DNA from 3 places in the Roseateles sp. T103 genome. Region 3 is predicted to be linked to each of the others. Evidence: predicted binding sites of a transcription regulator. Region 3 holds the regulator's gene; each other region holds the start of a gene.
The links. The regulator FNR, encoded in region 3, switches genes on or off when oxygen is low (the NO sensors DNR and NnrR bind a similar motif). The targets are predictions, from matches to a motif close to TTGATNNNNATCAA.
Positions count from the first base shown of each region.

Region 1: the regulator FNR is predicted to act here: its motif matches at 2,068-2,081, upstream of AC2EBS_RS06145 (phenylacetic acid degradation protein PaaY).
Region 2: the regulator FNR is predicted to act here: its motif matches at 2,858-2,871, upstream of AC2EBS_RS01780 (oxygen-binding di-iron domain-containing protein).

Region 1 covers NZ_JBXVVS010000001.1:1,389,330-1,393,671, reverse strand. Annotated here, with positions in the region: gene AC2EBS_RS06155 (hypothetical protein) at 1-149, opposite strand, end outside; gene moaA (GTP 3',8-cyclase MoaA) at 158-1,315, opposite strand; gene AC2EBS_RS06145 (phenylacetic acid degradation protein PaaY) at 1,405-2,016, opposite strand; gene AC2EBS_RS06140 (enoyl-CoA hydratase-related protein) at 2,187-2,999, shown strand; gene paaI (hydroxyphenylacetyl-CoA thioesterase PaaI) at 3,001-3,447, shown strand; gene paaK (phenylacetate--CoA ligase PaaK) at 3,451-4,342, shown strand, end outside.
Region 2 covers NZ_JBXVVS010000001.1:411,404-415,745, reverse strand. Annotated here, with positions in the region: gene AC2EBS_RS01795 (Bug family tripartite tricarboxylate transporter substrate binding protein) at 1-581, shown strand, start outside; gene AC2EBS_RS01790 (Bug family tripartite tricarboxylate transporter substrate binding protein) at 608-1,585, shown strand; gene AC2EBS_RS01785 (glutaredoxin family protein) at 1,609-1,977, opposite strand; gene AC2EBS_RS01780 (oxygen-binding di-iron domain-containing protein) at 2,012-2,797, opposite strand; gene AC2EBS_RS01775 (RidA family protein) at 2,935-3,294, opposite strand; gene plsY (glycerol-3-phosphate 1-O-acyltransferase PlsY) at 3,291-4,028, opposite strand; gene AC2EBS_RS01765 (aminoacyl-tRNA deacylase) at 4,035-4,342, opposite strand, start outside.
Region 3 covers NZ_JBXVVS010000006.1:15,374-19,715, forward strand. Annotated here, with positions in the region: gene ccoG (cytochrome c oxidase accessory protein CcoG) at 1-1,080, shown strand, start outside; gene AC2EBS_RS16180 (hypothetical protein) at 1,123-1,365, shown strand; gene AC2EBS_RS16185 (hypothetical protein) at 1,374-1,655, shown strand; gene fnr (fumarate/nitrate reduction transcriptional regulator Fnr) at 1,752-2,492, opposite strand; gene hemN (oxygen-independent coproporphyrinogen III oxidase) at 2,678-4,087, shown strand; gene AC2EBS_RS16200 (sulfite exporter TauE/SafE family protein) at 4,090-4,342, shown strand, end outside.

The DNA of each region.
Region 1 (4,342 bases), on a different contig from region 3:
TGCTTGGCGAATTCGCCGACCAGCCAGGGCAGGGCGAAGCTGGCGATCAGTGCGTAGACCAGCCGGCGGCGGACCTGGGGTGTGAACCAGCGCGTCATGGCGCCGCCGAGCTGCTCGGCGGGCGTGGCGGCTTGCTCATCATCGGCCATGCGCGACCTCATCCGCCGATGTAGTGCATTTCCACCCGGCGCGGCGCGCTCGCACTGCTGGCCATCTCAGGGGTTTCGGCGCTGCGCAGCTGCGAGTAGCGGTCGTCGCGCCGTCCCCAGATGCCAGCCAGCGCCGCGCCGATCTGCTCATCGCTGACGCTGCGGCCGTCGCCGGGGCGCAGCAGGCTGCGCAGGTCGTGGCCCTGGTGGGCGAACAGGCAGGTGTAGAGCTTGCCTTCGGTGGACAGGCGGGCGCGGTTGCAGTCGCCGCAGAAGGCCTGTGTGACGCTGGAGATCAGGCCGATCTCGCCACGGCCGTCGTCGTAGGCCCAGCGCTCGGCCGTCTCGCCTGGCGCGGTCGGGTCCAGCGCATGCAGGCCGAACTCGCTGCGCAGCAACTGCAGCACCTCGCTGGAGGGCAGCACCTCGTTCATGCGCCAGCCATTGGTGGCGCCCACGTCCATGTACTCGATGAAGCGAAGCACGATGGCGCCGCGGTAGTGGTCGCGGAAATAGCGCGCCATCGGCAGGATCTGGTCCACGTTGACGCCGCGCTTGACGACCATGTTGACCTTCACCGGCCCCAGGCCGACGGCCTGCGCGGTCTCGATGCCGCGGAGCACCTCGGCCACCGGGAAGCCGACGTCGTTCATGCGCTGGAAGACCTCGTCGTCCAGTCCGTCCAGGCTGACGGTGATGCGCTGCAGGCCAGCATCCTTCAGCGCGCGGGCCTTCTTCGCGAGCAAGGAGCCGTTGGTGGTCAGCGTCAGGTCCAGCGGCTCGCCCTCGGGCGTGCGCAACTCGGCCAGCATCTCGATGAGCCGCTCCAGATGCTTGCGCAGCAGCGGCTCGCCGCCAGTCAGGCGCAGCTTGCGCACGCCATGGGCGGCGAAGATGCGTGCCAGCCGCGTGATCTCTTCGAAGCTCAGCAGATCGGCATGCGGCAGGAACTGGTGGTAGTGGTCGAAGACCTCCTTGGGCATGCAGTAGCTGCAACGGAAGTTGCAGCGGTCGGTGACCGAGATGCGCAGGTCGCGCAGCGGCCGGCCCAGCGCATCGGACAGCAGGCCCGTGGCGTCCAGCCCCCGTTCCGGCACGGCCACCGGCAGCCCCTGCGGGCGCGATGGCGTGCGGTCGGCAATCAGCGGAATGACGCGGTCTGTCATGGCGCTTGATTGTGCCTGCCTGCTTGTCACCTGCTGCGCGCTAGGCGTATCGCACAGACAGGGACTTGCGCTAAGTCATCTGCCCATCCTCAACCACGTCGCGTTGCCACCAGTGGCTTGACCTGGCCATCCTTGGCGGTCTGCAGAGTGGGGCGGTCGGGCTCGATCTGCGCCAGTGGCTGGATTTCGACCATGCTGGCGCGGCAGCGGCGGCTGAGTTCCTGGTAGGTTCGCGTCCCCTCGAGCTTCCAGCGCATCTCGTCCTCGCTGAGTTCGCGCATCACCTTTGCTGGCACGCCCGCCACCAGCGACTTCTCCGGCAACTTGAGGCCCGCGCGCACAAAGGCGCTGGCGGCGACGATGGTGTAGGCGCCGACCTCGGCCTCGTCCATCACCACGGCGTTCATGCCCACCAGCGCGTCGTGGCGCACCACGCAGCCGTGCAGCACCGCGCCGTGGCCGATATGGCCGTTGGTCTCGACGACGGTCTCGGACGCCGGGAAGCCATGGATCACGCAGGTGTCCTGCACGTTGACGCCCTCCTGCAGCACGATGCGGCCGAAGTCGCCGCGCAGCGAGGCGCAGGGGCCGATGTAGGCGCCGGGGCCGACGATGACGTCGCCGATCAGCACGGCAGTGGGGTGGACATAGGCGCTGGGGTGCACCACGGGAATGACGCCGTCGATCGCATAGCAGGGCATGGGGTGGTCTCCGTTCTTGGGTTCCAGATCGATTAGGGGATTTCCCTGATCTTGATGTGACTCAGAGTGGCTTGCGCCAAGTCAAGCGTGAACTTACGATCTACCGACCGGTCGGTCAAGAATATTTCCAGCCGTTCGAACAACGCTCGATTTCGAGGAGACAGTCGCCCATGTCGCAACCCAACGAAGCGCCTTTGCTCGTCTCGCAGGAAGGCGCGGTGCGCTTCCTCACGCTGAACCGGCCGGCCGCGCTGAATGCCTTCACCACGGCACTGCTGGCCCAGCTGCGTGAGGCACTGGCCGAGGCGGCGCGCGACCAGAGCGTGCGTGCGGTGCTGATCACCGGCAGCGGCCGCGGCTTCTGCGCCGGCCAGGACCTCAGCGACCCGATGATCAGCCCGGAGTTCGGCGAGAACGCCCAGCCCAAGGACATCGGCCACCTGCTGGACCAGTACTACATCCCGATGGCGCTGCAGCTGCGTGCCATGCCGGTGCCGGTGGTCTGCGCGGTCAACGGCGTGGCCGCGGGCGCCGGTGCCAGCGTGGCGCTGGCCTGCGACATCGTGATCGCGGCCGAGTCGGCCAGCTTCATCCAGGCCTTCTCGAAGATCGGCCTGATTCCGGACTGCGGCGGCACCTGGCTGCTGTCGCGCCTGGTCGGGCGCGCCAAGGCGTTGCAGTTGGCGATGCTGGGAGAAAAGCTGCCGGCGGCGGAGGCCGCGCAGCTGGGCCTGATCGCGCGCTGTGTGCCCGACGCCGAGCTGATGGCCACTGCGCATGCCACCGCGGTCAAGCTGGCGGCGCTGCCGACCCGGGCGCTGGCCGAGACGCGCCGCCTGATCGACGAGGCGATGGACCTGCGCTTCGACGAGGCGCTCAAGCTCGAGTCCCGCGTGCAGAGCCAGCTGGGCTATGCCGACGACTACCGCGAAGGCGCGCAGGCCTTCTTCGAGAAGCGCACGCCGCAGTTCAAGGACCGCTGAGATGACTCCCCAGCAAATCGCCGAGGCCGTACGCGACGGCATGTTCGCCAATGACCGCGCCTCCAAGGGTCTGGGCATGGAGATCACCGCCATCGGCCCCGGCAGCGCGACCATCCGCATGACGGTGCGCGAGGACATGCTCAACGGCTTCGACATCTGCCATGGCGGCTTCATCACCACGCTGGCCGATTCGACCTTCGCCTTCGCCTGCAATTCGCACAACCACATGACCGTGGCCCAGGGCTTCGGCATCGACATCGTGGCACCCGCCCGGCTGGGCGACGTGCTCACCGCCGAGGGCCGCGAGGTCTCGCTTGCCGGCCGTACCGGCGTCTACGACATCACGATCAAGAACCAGCGCAATGAGCTGGTCGCCGTGTTCCGCGGCAAGTCCTACCGGCTCAAGGGCCGCTACGTCGTGCCGGAACTGGCCAATCAGGAGACTTAAGGAATGACCGTCAAGACACCCGCGCCCGGCGACCTGGAGCCGATCGAGAAGGCCAGCCGCGACGAGTTGCAGGCGCTGCAGTTGCAGCGCTTGAAGTGGACGCTGCAGCACGCCTACGACAACGTGCCGCACTACAAGGCCGCGTTCGACGCCAAGGGCGTGCATCCCAGCGACATGAAGCAGCTGTCGGACCTCGCGAAGTTCCCCTTCATGACCAAGAAGGACCTGCGCGACAACTATCCCTTCGGTCTCTTCGCGGTGCCGCGCGAGCAGGTCTCGCGCATCCATGCCTCCTCGGGCACGACCGGCAAGCCGACGGTGGTGGGCTACACGGCCAAGGACATCGACACCTGGGCGAACCTGGTGGCGCGCTCGATCCGCGCCTCGGGCGGCCGCCCTGGCGACATCATCCATATCGCCTACGGCTACGGTCTCTTCACCGGCGGCCTCGGTGCGCACTATGGCGCCGAGCGCCTGGGCTGCACCGTGATCCCGATGTCCGGCGGCCAGACCGAGAAACAGGTGCAGCTGATCCAGGACTTCAAGCCCGACATCATCATGGTCACGCCCAGCTATATGCAGGTGATCATCGAGGAGTTCGCTCGCCAGGGCCTGGACGCACGCGACAGCTCGCTGAAGGTCGGCATCTTCGGCGCCGAGCCCTGGACCGAGGCGATGCGTCGTGAGATCGAACACAAGGCGGCGATCGATGCGGTGGACATCTACGGCCTCTCGGAAGTGATGGGCCCGGGCGTGGCCAACGAGTGCATCGAGTCCAAGGACGGCCCGACGATCTGGGAAGACCATTTCTACCCCGAGATCATCGACCCCGAGACCGGCGAGGTGCTGCCCGATGGCGAGGAGGGCGAGCTGGTCTTCACCTCGCTGAGCAAGG
Region 2 (4,342 bases), on a different contig from region 3:
ATGCCAACGCGCCCTACCGGACGCTGAAGGACTTCATCGCGCAGGCGCGCGCCAAGCCCGGCACCTTGAGCTATTCGTCGGGCGGCAATGGCAGCGCCGCGCACATCAGCTTCGAGTACCTGAAGCTGCGCACGCAAAGCTTCATGCTGCACATCCCCTACCGCGGCACCGCCCCCTCGGTGAACGACCTGCTCGGCGGGCAGGTGGACGCCACCTTCACCGGCGCGCCGGCGGTGCTGCCGCATATCCGCTCGGGACGGCTGCGCGCGCTGGCGGTCTCCAGTGCGCAGCGCATCCCGGCGCTGCCGCAGGTGCCCACCGTGGCGGAGAGCGGCTACCCCGGCTTCGAGGCCGACCAGTGGTACGGCTTCGTCGCGCCGGCCGGCACGCCGCCGGCGGTGGTCGCGCGGCTGAATGCCGCGATCAATGCGGCGCTGCAGGACCCCAGCGTGGCGCAGCAGCTGGCCGCCGAAGGCGCGATCCCGATGCCGACCACGCCCAAGGCCTTCGGCGAACTGATCGCGCGCGAGATCCCGCGCTGGGCCGAAGTCGTGCGAGCCGGCAAGGTCCGGCCGGACTGAGTGCACCCCGACAAGGAGCTTCATTGATGCTGATGCGCCACCTGTGCCGCACCCTGGCCACCCTCGCCCTGCTGTCCCTCGGCACCACTGGACTGCAGGCGCAGCCCACCTATCCCGAGCGCGCGATCTCGCTGGTCGTGCCCTTCGGACCTGGCGGCATCGCCGACGTCACCGCGCGCGCGGTGGCCGAGTCTATGGCCAAGACCCTGGGCCAGCCGGTGGTGGTGGAGAACAAGCCCAGCGCCGGCAGCATCGTCGCCACGCAGGCGGTGGCCAGCGCCAAGCCCGACGGCCACACGCTGCTGCTGCTCAGCAACGGCAATGCGGTCAGCGTGAACCTGTTCAAGAAGCTGCCCTACGACACGCTCAAGGACCTGCAGCCGGTATCGACGCTGGGCTTCTTCGACCTCGGCGTGTTCACCTCGGCCAAGTCGCGCTACGCGAACCTGAAGCAGTTGCTCGATGCGGCCAAGGCCAATCCGGGCAAGCTGACCATAGGCACGATCGCAGTGGGCAGCACGCAGCATCTGGCCGCCAAGCTCTTCGAGACCGAGGCCGGCGTGGACCTGCTGGTCGTGCCCTACAAGAACTCGCCCGCGCTGCTGACCGCGCTGATCGCCGGCGAAGTCGACATGGCCACCGAGATCGTCGGCCCGATGCTGGGCCAGACCAGCGCCGGCACGGTGCGCGCGCTGGCGGTCAGCGCCGAGCGCCGCAATGCCGCGCTGCCCGATGTGCCCACCGCGCAGCAGGCCGGCGTGGCCAACTACAAGGTCGCGTCATGGAACGCCATCGCGGTGCCGGCCGGCACGCCCGGCCCGGTCGTCGAGCGGCTGAACCGCGCGATCCGCGAGGCGCTGGCCTCGCGGGCCGTGCAGGCCAAGCTGGAGAAGGCCGGCATGCGCTACCAGGCCAGCACGCCGGCCGAAGCGCAGGCGCTGCTGGCCAGCGAGATCAAGCGCTGGGGCGAGGTGATCCGCCGCGCGAAGATCGAGCTCGAGTGAGCCGCCTTCGCTAAGCAATCGCTTCAGCGCCCGCGCAGGATCTCGACGATGCGCGGGCGGTCGAAGCCCAGCACGGTGTGGTTGCGCACGACGAAGGTCGGCGTGCCGCCGGCGCCGCGCGCCTGGTACTCGGCCATGCAGGCCCCGTCGCGCTCGACCAGGCATTCGCGGAAGGGCACCTGCTGCTCGGTCAGCCAGGCATGGGCGCGCTTGCAGAACACGCAGGTCTCCGACGAGATCATCAGGATGTCGCCGGGCCGCGCCAGCGCGCGCAGCTGCTCGGCCTGATCCTCGGCCTGGCGACCGCCGGCCCATTTCGTCAGCGCATAGAAGCCCGCCACCAGGGCGAGCAGCACCCAGAGATCCTTGCGAGCGAGCAGCGATGGCTTCATGGCGGCGCCATCTTAGCCAGCCGCGCCGGGCGGCTCAGGCAGGTACGCGATAGTCCGTCGGCCCCATCAGGTCGATGCCGCAGGCCAGGCCCTCGACCCAGGCTATGAATTCCTTCACCGCCTCGCCGGCCATCGGCGCGCCGTGCTGCGGCACGATCATCGCGATGTCCAGCTCGCGCACCATCGCCGCCCACAGGCGCAGCACCTTGTTGCTGACCATGTAGCGGCGATGGAAGGCTTCCATGCGCGGCAGGTGCTCGCGCAGCCACGTCACCGGCCTGGCCGGGTCCAGGCCCACGCCCAGCGAGGCGCCGAGGTCGCCAGAGAAGAGGATCTTCGACACCGGGTCGTAGAACTGGAAATTGCCTTCGGCGTGCATGAAGTGCGCCGGCAGCGCCCAGAGCTCGAAGGCGTCGCCGCCCTCGCCCAGGCGCAGGCGCGCGCCGGCATCGGGCAAGCCGACGATGCGGCCCACGGTCTTGCCGGGCTTGCAGAAGTGCGGAACGAAGCGTTCCCAGACTCTGGAGATGTAGACCTTGGCGTCGCTGGTGGTGGTCATCCAGCGGTCCAGCGAGGCGATGATGTCCGGGTCCGCATGCGAGGCCAGGATGGCCGCGAGCTTGTGCGGCGCCAGATGCTGGCTCAGGCCCAGGTATAGCTCGTTGTAGGCCAGGTTGCCGCCCGGATCGAGGATGGCCCCCGAGCCGCCGTGCACGATGAGGAACTGGTTGCTCTGCACCGCCTCGCCGCCCTCGGCGTCGTGCAGGTCGCTGAACATCAGGCACAGATGGTGTCCCTGACGGAACAGCTCGATCGACATGGGCAACTCCCGCTCCCTGTGAGTGAGCGGGCAGTCTAGGAGGCCGGCGCTGACGCGGGCTTGAGCCCAGTCAAGCCTCGACGGCTCGGCCAGCCAGCCACAGCAGCCTTTCAGCTGCTGTGTGCGGGCTCAGAGGATCAGACCGCCGCCGTGACGACGATCTCGATCTTCCACTCCGGCTTGGCCAGGTCGGCCTTGACGGTGGCGCGCGGCGGCGTGTGGCCGGGCACGACCCAGGCTTCCCAGACTTCGTTCATCGCGGCGAAGTCGGCCAGGTCCTTGATGAAGATCTGCGCGCGCAGGATCTTGCTCTTGTCACTGCCGGCGCGGGCCAGCAGCGTGTCGATGGCGGCGAGCACCTGGCGGGTCTGGCCCTTGATGTCCTGGCTGCCGTCCTCGGCGATCTGTCCAGCCAGATAGACCGTGCCGTTGTGCACGGCCATCTCGGACATGCGTGCGCCGACGTCGAAGCGCTGGATGGAACTGGTGGTCGTCATTTGCTGTTCTTGCCTTTGGGTTTGGAATGGTGGTGCGAGTGGCCGGGCTGCTTGGGGCCCACGCCATGCGGATGCTTCTTGCTGCTGCCCGCGGGCGGCGTCGCTCCGGCGGCGGCGCCGGACTTCTGGCCGATCTTGCTCTCGGTGCCGGCGAGCAGCTTGCGGATATTGGCCTCGTGGCGCCAGATCAGCAGCAGGCCCATCAGGCCGGCCGCCAGCGTGATCGGCCCGCCGCCCCAGATCAGCATCTGGTAGAAGGGTGCGAACACCGCCGCGACGATGGCCGCCAGCGAAGAGTAACGCGTGAAGTAGGCGACGATCAGCCAGGTGGCCAGCGTCGCGGCGCCGAGCAGCGGGTTCAGCGCCAGCAGCACGCCAGCCGCGGTGGCCACGCCCTTGCCGCCTTCGAACTTGAAGAACACCGGCCACAGATGGCCGAGGAAGGCGCCCAGACCCACCAGCGACGCCGTGCCCTCGCCCAGGCCCAGCGGCGCGCCCCACAGCACGACGGCCAGCACCGGCAGATAGCCCTTCAGCGCATCGAACACCAGCGTGAGGATGGCGGCCTTCTTGTTGCCCGAGCGCAGCACATTGGTGGCGCCGGGATTGCCCGAGCCATAACTGCGCGGGTCGGACAGACCCATCATCTTGCTGATGATGACCGCGAAGGACAGCGAGCCGATCAGATAGCCGGCCACGGCAGCCAGCATTGGGAAAAGCGGGGTGTTTTGCATGGGGCACTATTCTGCACCGGCCTCGGCCGCCGCCCCGCCGGCGCTGCCGCCGCCACTACTGCCCAGCGCGCAATGCACCGGCCTGGCCTGCAGCAGCTCGGTCAGCACCGACGGCGCGATGCCGACCAGATAGCCGCGCCGGCCGCCGTTGATGCAGATGCGCTGCAGATCGAGGATGCTCGCCTCCACATACACCGGCATGGCCTTGCGCGTGCCGAAGGGGCTGGTGCCGCCGACCAGATAGCCGCTGTGCCGCTGCGCCACCTCGGGCTTGCAGGGCTCGACCTTCTTGCAGGGGATCTGCCGCGCCAGCT
Region 3 (4,342 bases):
ACCGAGATCTTCATGTGGGTGGAGCGCAAGTTCGAAGGCGATCGCACCGCACGAATGAAGCTGGATGCGTCGCCGTGGAACGGCGAGAAGCTGCTGCGCAAGGGCGGCAAGCAACTGGCCTGGGTGGCTATCGCCTTGTGGACCGGCTTCACGTTCGTTGGCTACTTCACGCCAATCAAGACGCTGGCAGTCGAGGTGGCCGGCCTTGGACTCGGGCCCTGGGAGATGTTCTGGATCCTGTTCTACGGCTTCGCCACCTATGGCTTTGCCGGCCATATGCGCGAACAGGTCTGCAAGTACATGTGTCCCTATGCGCGCTTTCAGAGCGCGATGTTCGACAAGGACACACTGATCATCAGCTACGACGCCGAGCGCGGCGAGCCGCGCGGCTCGCGTAGCAAGAAAGCCGATCCCAAGGAACTCGGGCTCGGCTCCTGCATCGACTGTAATTTGTGCGTGCATGTCTGTCCGACCGGCATCGACATCCGCAAGGGCCTGCAGTACGAGTGCATTGGCTGTGCCGCCTGCGTCGATGTATGCGACAGCGTGATGGACAAGATGGGCTATGCCCGCGGACTGGTGCGCTACGACACCCAGAACGGGCTGTCGCAGCACCTCACTCGCAGCCAGGTGCTGCGCCGGATGTTCCGGCCGCGTGTTCTGATCTACACGTCCATACTGGTGGCCATCTGCGTGGCCGTGCTGACCAGTCTGTATCTGCGTACGCCGTTCAAGGTCGATGTGGTGCGCGATCGAGCGTCATTGGCGCGACTGGTCGAGGACGGCTACGTCGAGAATGTCTACCGGCTTCAGGTGATGAATGCGACCGAAGCTGGCCATCATTTCCGCATCACGGCCAGTGGCTTGCCTGGGCTGGTGACGAGCCGCCCGATCGAGCTGGATGTCGCGCCTGCCGAGGCCCGTTGGGTGTCGGTGGCTCTGCGCCTGCCGCCGGAGAGTGCTGCGCGTGCCGGTAGCGGCGCACATGAGATCCGCTTCCAGATCGAGCGGCGCGACCGGCCTGGTGTGGAGCCCGAGTACCGCATTGAAGAGAAGTCCACCTTTGTGGTGCCGCGCTGAACGAGCGCCCCGCACCCCAAGCTGACCGACAAGGAGATCGCGATGAGTGAGGCAGAGAAGAGCATGCAGCCCAAGCCCTGGTGGAACGAGCGCACCATGTGGCTGGTCGTCGGCGGTCCGCTCACCGTGGTGGTGGCGGGCTTTGTCACGCTGTTCATTGCGCTGCGCTACCCCGATCCTGTGCTCGACACCACGAGCCAGGCGGGCACGGCGGAAAAGGCCGGACCGGTGTCGATGCAACCGGCCGTCAAGGCCAGGAATCACGCCGCCACGGGTGGCCAGTGAGTGGCGCCATGCGGGAGGACCTCAGCGAAGTCCAGCCCCCGCCCAGTCCTCGCCGGCGGTTGCTGATGGTGGTGTTGTGGCCGTCGTTCATGATGGCCGGCGTGCTGGAGTTGCTGGTCTTCGCTCTCGTTGATCCCAGCGAGCTCGCGCACCTGGACAGACTGCAGCCGCTGCCCAACTCGGCGGTCTACACCGTCGCGTTTGTGCTGTTCTGGGCAATCGTGTCGCTTGGCGCAGGCATCTCGGTCTTGCTGGCTACATCGCCACCGGACGAAAAAGCGGGGGAGTGAGCGGGCGATCGAACGGCCTCCAAAGGCGGCAGTTCGCCGCCTCAGCTGTGCCCGCTGCAGCGGCGCAGGGGCTCGGGCCCAGCGCCCGGTGTCGAATCAGCAGGCGCTGCCGCTGTAGTTGACCAAGCGCTCGAGACCGGCCTGATCGACGATGGTGATCTGGCGCTGCTTGACTTCGAGCAGCCCCTCATCCTGGAAGCGCGAAAAGGTGCGGCTGACCGTCTCCAACTTCAGGCCGAGATAGCTGCCGATCTCCTCGCGCGTCATGCGCAGCACCAGGCTGGATGCGGAAAAGCCCCGCGCCTGAAGGCGCTGGGTGAGGTTGAGCAGGAAGGCGGCGAGTCGCTCCTCGGCTCGCATACTGCCCAGCAGCAGCATCACGCCATGGTCGCGCACGATCTCGCGGCTCATGATCTTGTGGAACTGATGCTGCAGGTCGGTGAACTCACGCGACAGGTTTTCCAGCTCGCTGAACGGGATCACGCAGACCTGCGAATCCTCCAGCGCGACGGCATCGCAAGAGTGTCGGTCGTTGCTGATGCCATCCAGACCGAGCAGCTCGCCAGCCATCTGGAAGCCCGTGACCTGATCACGCCCGTCTTCGGAAGAAACGCAGGTCTTGAAGAAGCCGGTTCGCACTGCATAGAGCGACTGGAAGGAGTCGCCGGCGCGGAACAGCGTGTCGCCCCGCGCCACGCTGCGGCGTGTCGCCACCAGGGCATCAAGTTGCTCCAGGTTGCTCTTGGACATGCCCACCGGCAGGCAAAGCTCGCGCAGATTGCAGCTCGAGCAGGCCACCTTGAAAGGCTCGATCTTGATGGGTGGAATCTGAGTCATGCTGCGCATTATGTTCTTGCCTCCACAAGGCGCCTGGTTGACCTCTGGTTCGGCGTTGGCTGCAGCTGTAGTCGGGCTAGTGAACATGATGCTCCTCAAAACGCAGAGCATTGTTGCCGTCCCTATGCGGGCCAAGCTTGACCAAGGTCAACGGGCGCTGGGCCGAGCTTGGCACAGTCTCGGCCATGGCTGCAAGTACTACAGAGATCCCCGCTGGCATCGATGAGGAGCTGTTGCGTCGCTTTGACGTCCCTGGTCCACGCTACACCTCCTACCCGACGGCCGATCGATTCGTTGAGGCCTTCACCGTCGAGCAGTACGAGCAGGCGCTGTCGCAGCGCGCCGGCGGCTCGCAGGTGGGCGGCGGCGCTCCGCTGTCTTTGTACGTGCACATCCCTTTCTGCGAATCGGTGTGCTACTACTGCGCGTGCAACAAGGTCATCACCAAGCATCATGAGCGTGCTGCCGAGTATCTGCAGGCGCTGAGCACCGAGATGACGCTCACCCGAGCGCGCCTGGGCCGGCAGGAAACGGTGTCGCAGCTCCATCTGGGGGGGGGGTCGCCTACCTTCCTCAGCGATGCTGAACTGGCGGGCTTGATGCACGAGATCCATGGTCACTTCAGGCTGGCACCAGGAGCCGAGGTCTCGATCGAAGTCGATCCGCGCACGGTCAGCCATGCTCGACTGGCACATTTGCGCAGCCTGGGCTTCAATCGGCTCAGCTTCGGAGTGCAGGACTTCGATGCCGACGTTCAGAAGGCGGTCCACCGGGTGCAGAGCTTCGACAGCGTCGCGACTTTGATGCAGGAGGCGCGTGCACTCGGCTTCGAGTCCACCAACGTCGACCTCATCTATGGTCTGCCGCAGCAGACGCCGGACTCCTTCGCGCGCACGATCGCGCAGGTCGCTGGCCTCAGGCCGGATCGGATCGCGCTGTATGGGTATGCGCATTTGCCGCAACGCTTCAAGCCGCAACGGCGCATCGATGCCAGCAAGCTACCCGTGGCCGCTGACAAGCTACACATGCTCTCAGCAGCGATCAGCGGCTTTCTGGGGCATGGCTACAGCTACATCGGAATGGATCACTTTGCCTTGCCCAACGATCCGCTTGCTGTTGCCAAGCGGCAAGGCCGCCTGCATCGGAATTTTCAAGGCTACAGCACCCAGCCTGACTGCGATCTGATCGGGCTGGGGGTGTCGTCCATCGGCCGCGTCGGCGCCACTTACAGCCAGAATGCCAAGACCCTGCCCGAGTACTACGACGCGCTGCGCCAGGGGCAGTTGCCCATTCAACGCGGCTTGGCGCTCAATCGCGATGACCTGCTGCGTCGCGCGGTGATCATGGCCTTGATGTGCCAGGGGCGGGTCGAGTTCGAGTCGATCGAACTGGCGCACTTGATCAAGGTGCGGGACTACTTTCACAAGGAGTTGGAGCAACTGCGCCAGTTGGAAGAGGCCGGCTTGGTGGAGTTGCTGCCCGCCTCGATCGAAGTGACAGCCAAGGGCTGGTTCTTCGTGCGTGCCGTGGCCATGGTGTTTGACCGTTATCTGCAGGCGGATCGCACGCGGGAGAAGTTTTCCCGCATCATTTGACAATGGATATTGCACTCGCAGGCTCTGCGCTGCTGATGGGTTTGGCTGGGGCGCCTCATTGCCTTGCCATGTGCGGTCCAGCGTGCGCCGGGCTGACGCATGGCGAACGTCGGGCGCAGCTGAGCCTCCATTTAGGAAGGCTGTTCAGCTATGCGGTGGGCGGTGCTGTCGCTGCGGCAAGCGTCGGCTTGATTGCCGACTTTGGCAAGGCCGCTGCCGTGTTGCGGCCGCTGTGGGTACTCGTCCACATGGCAG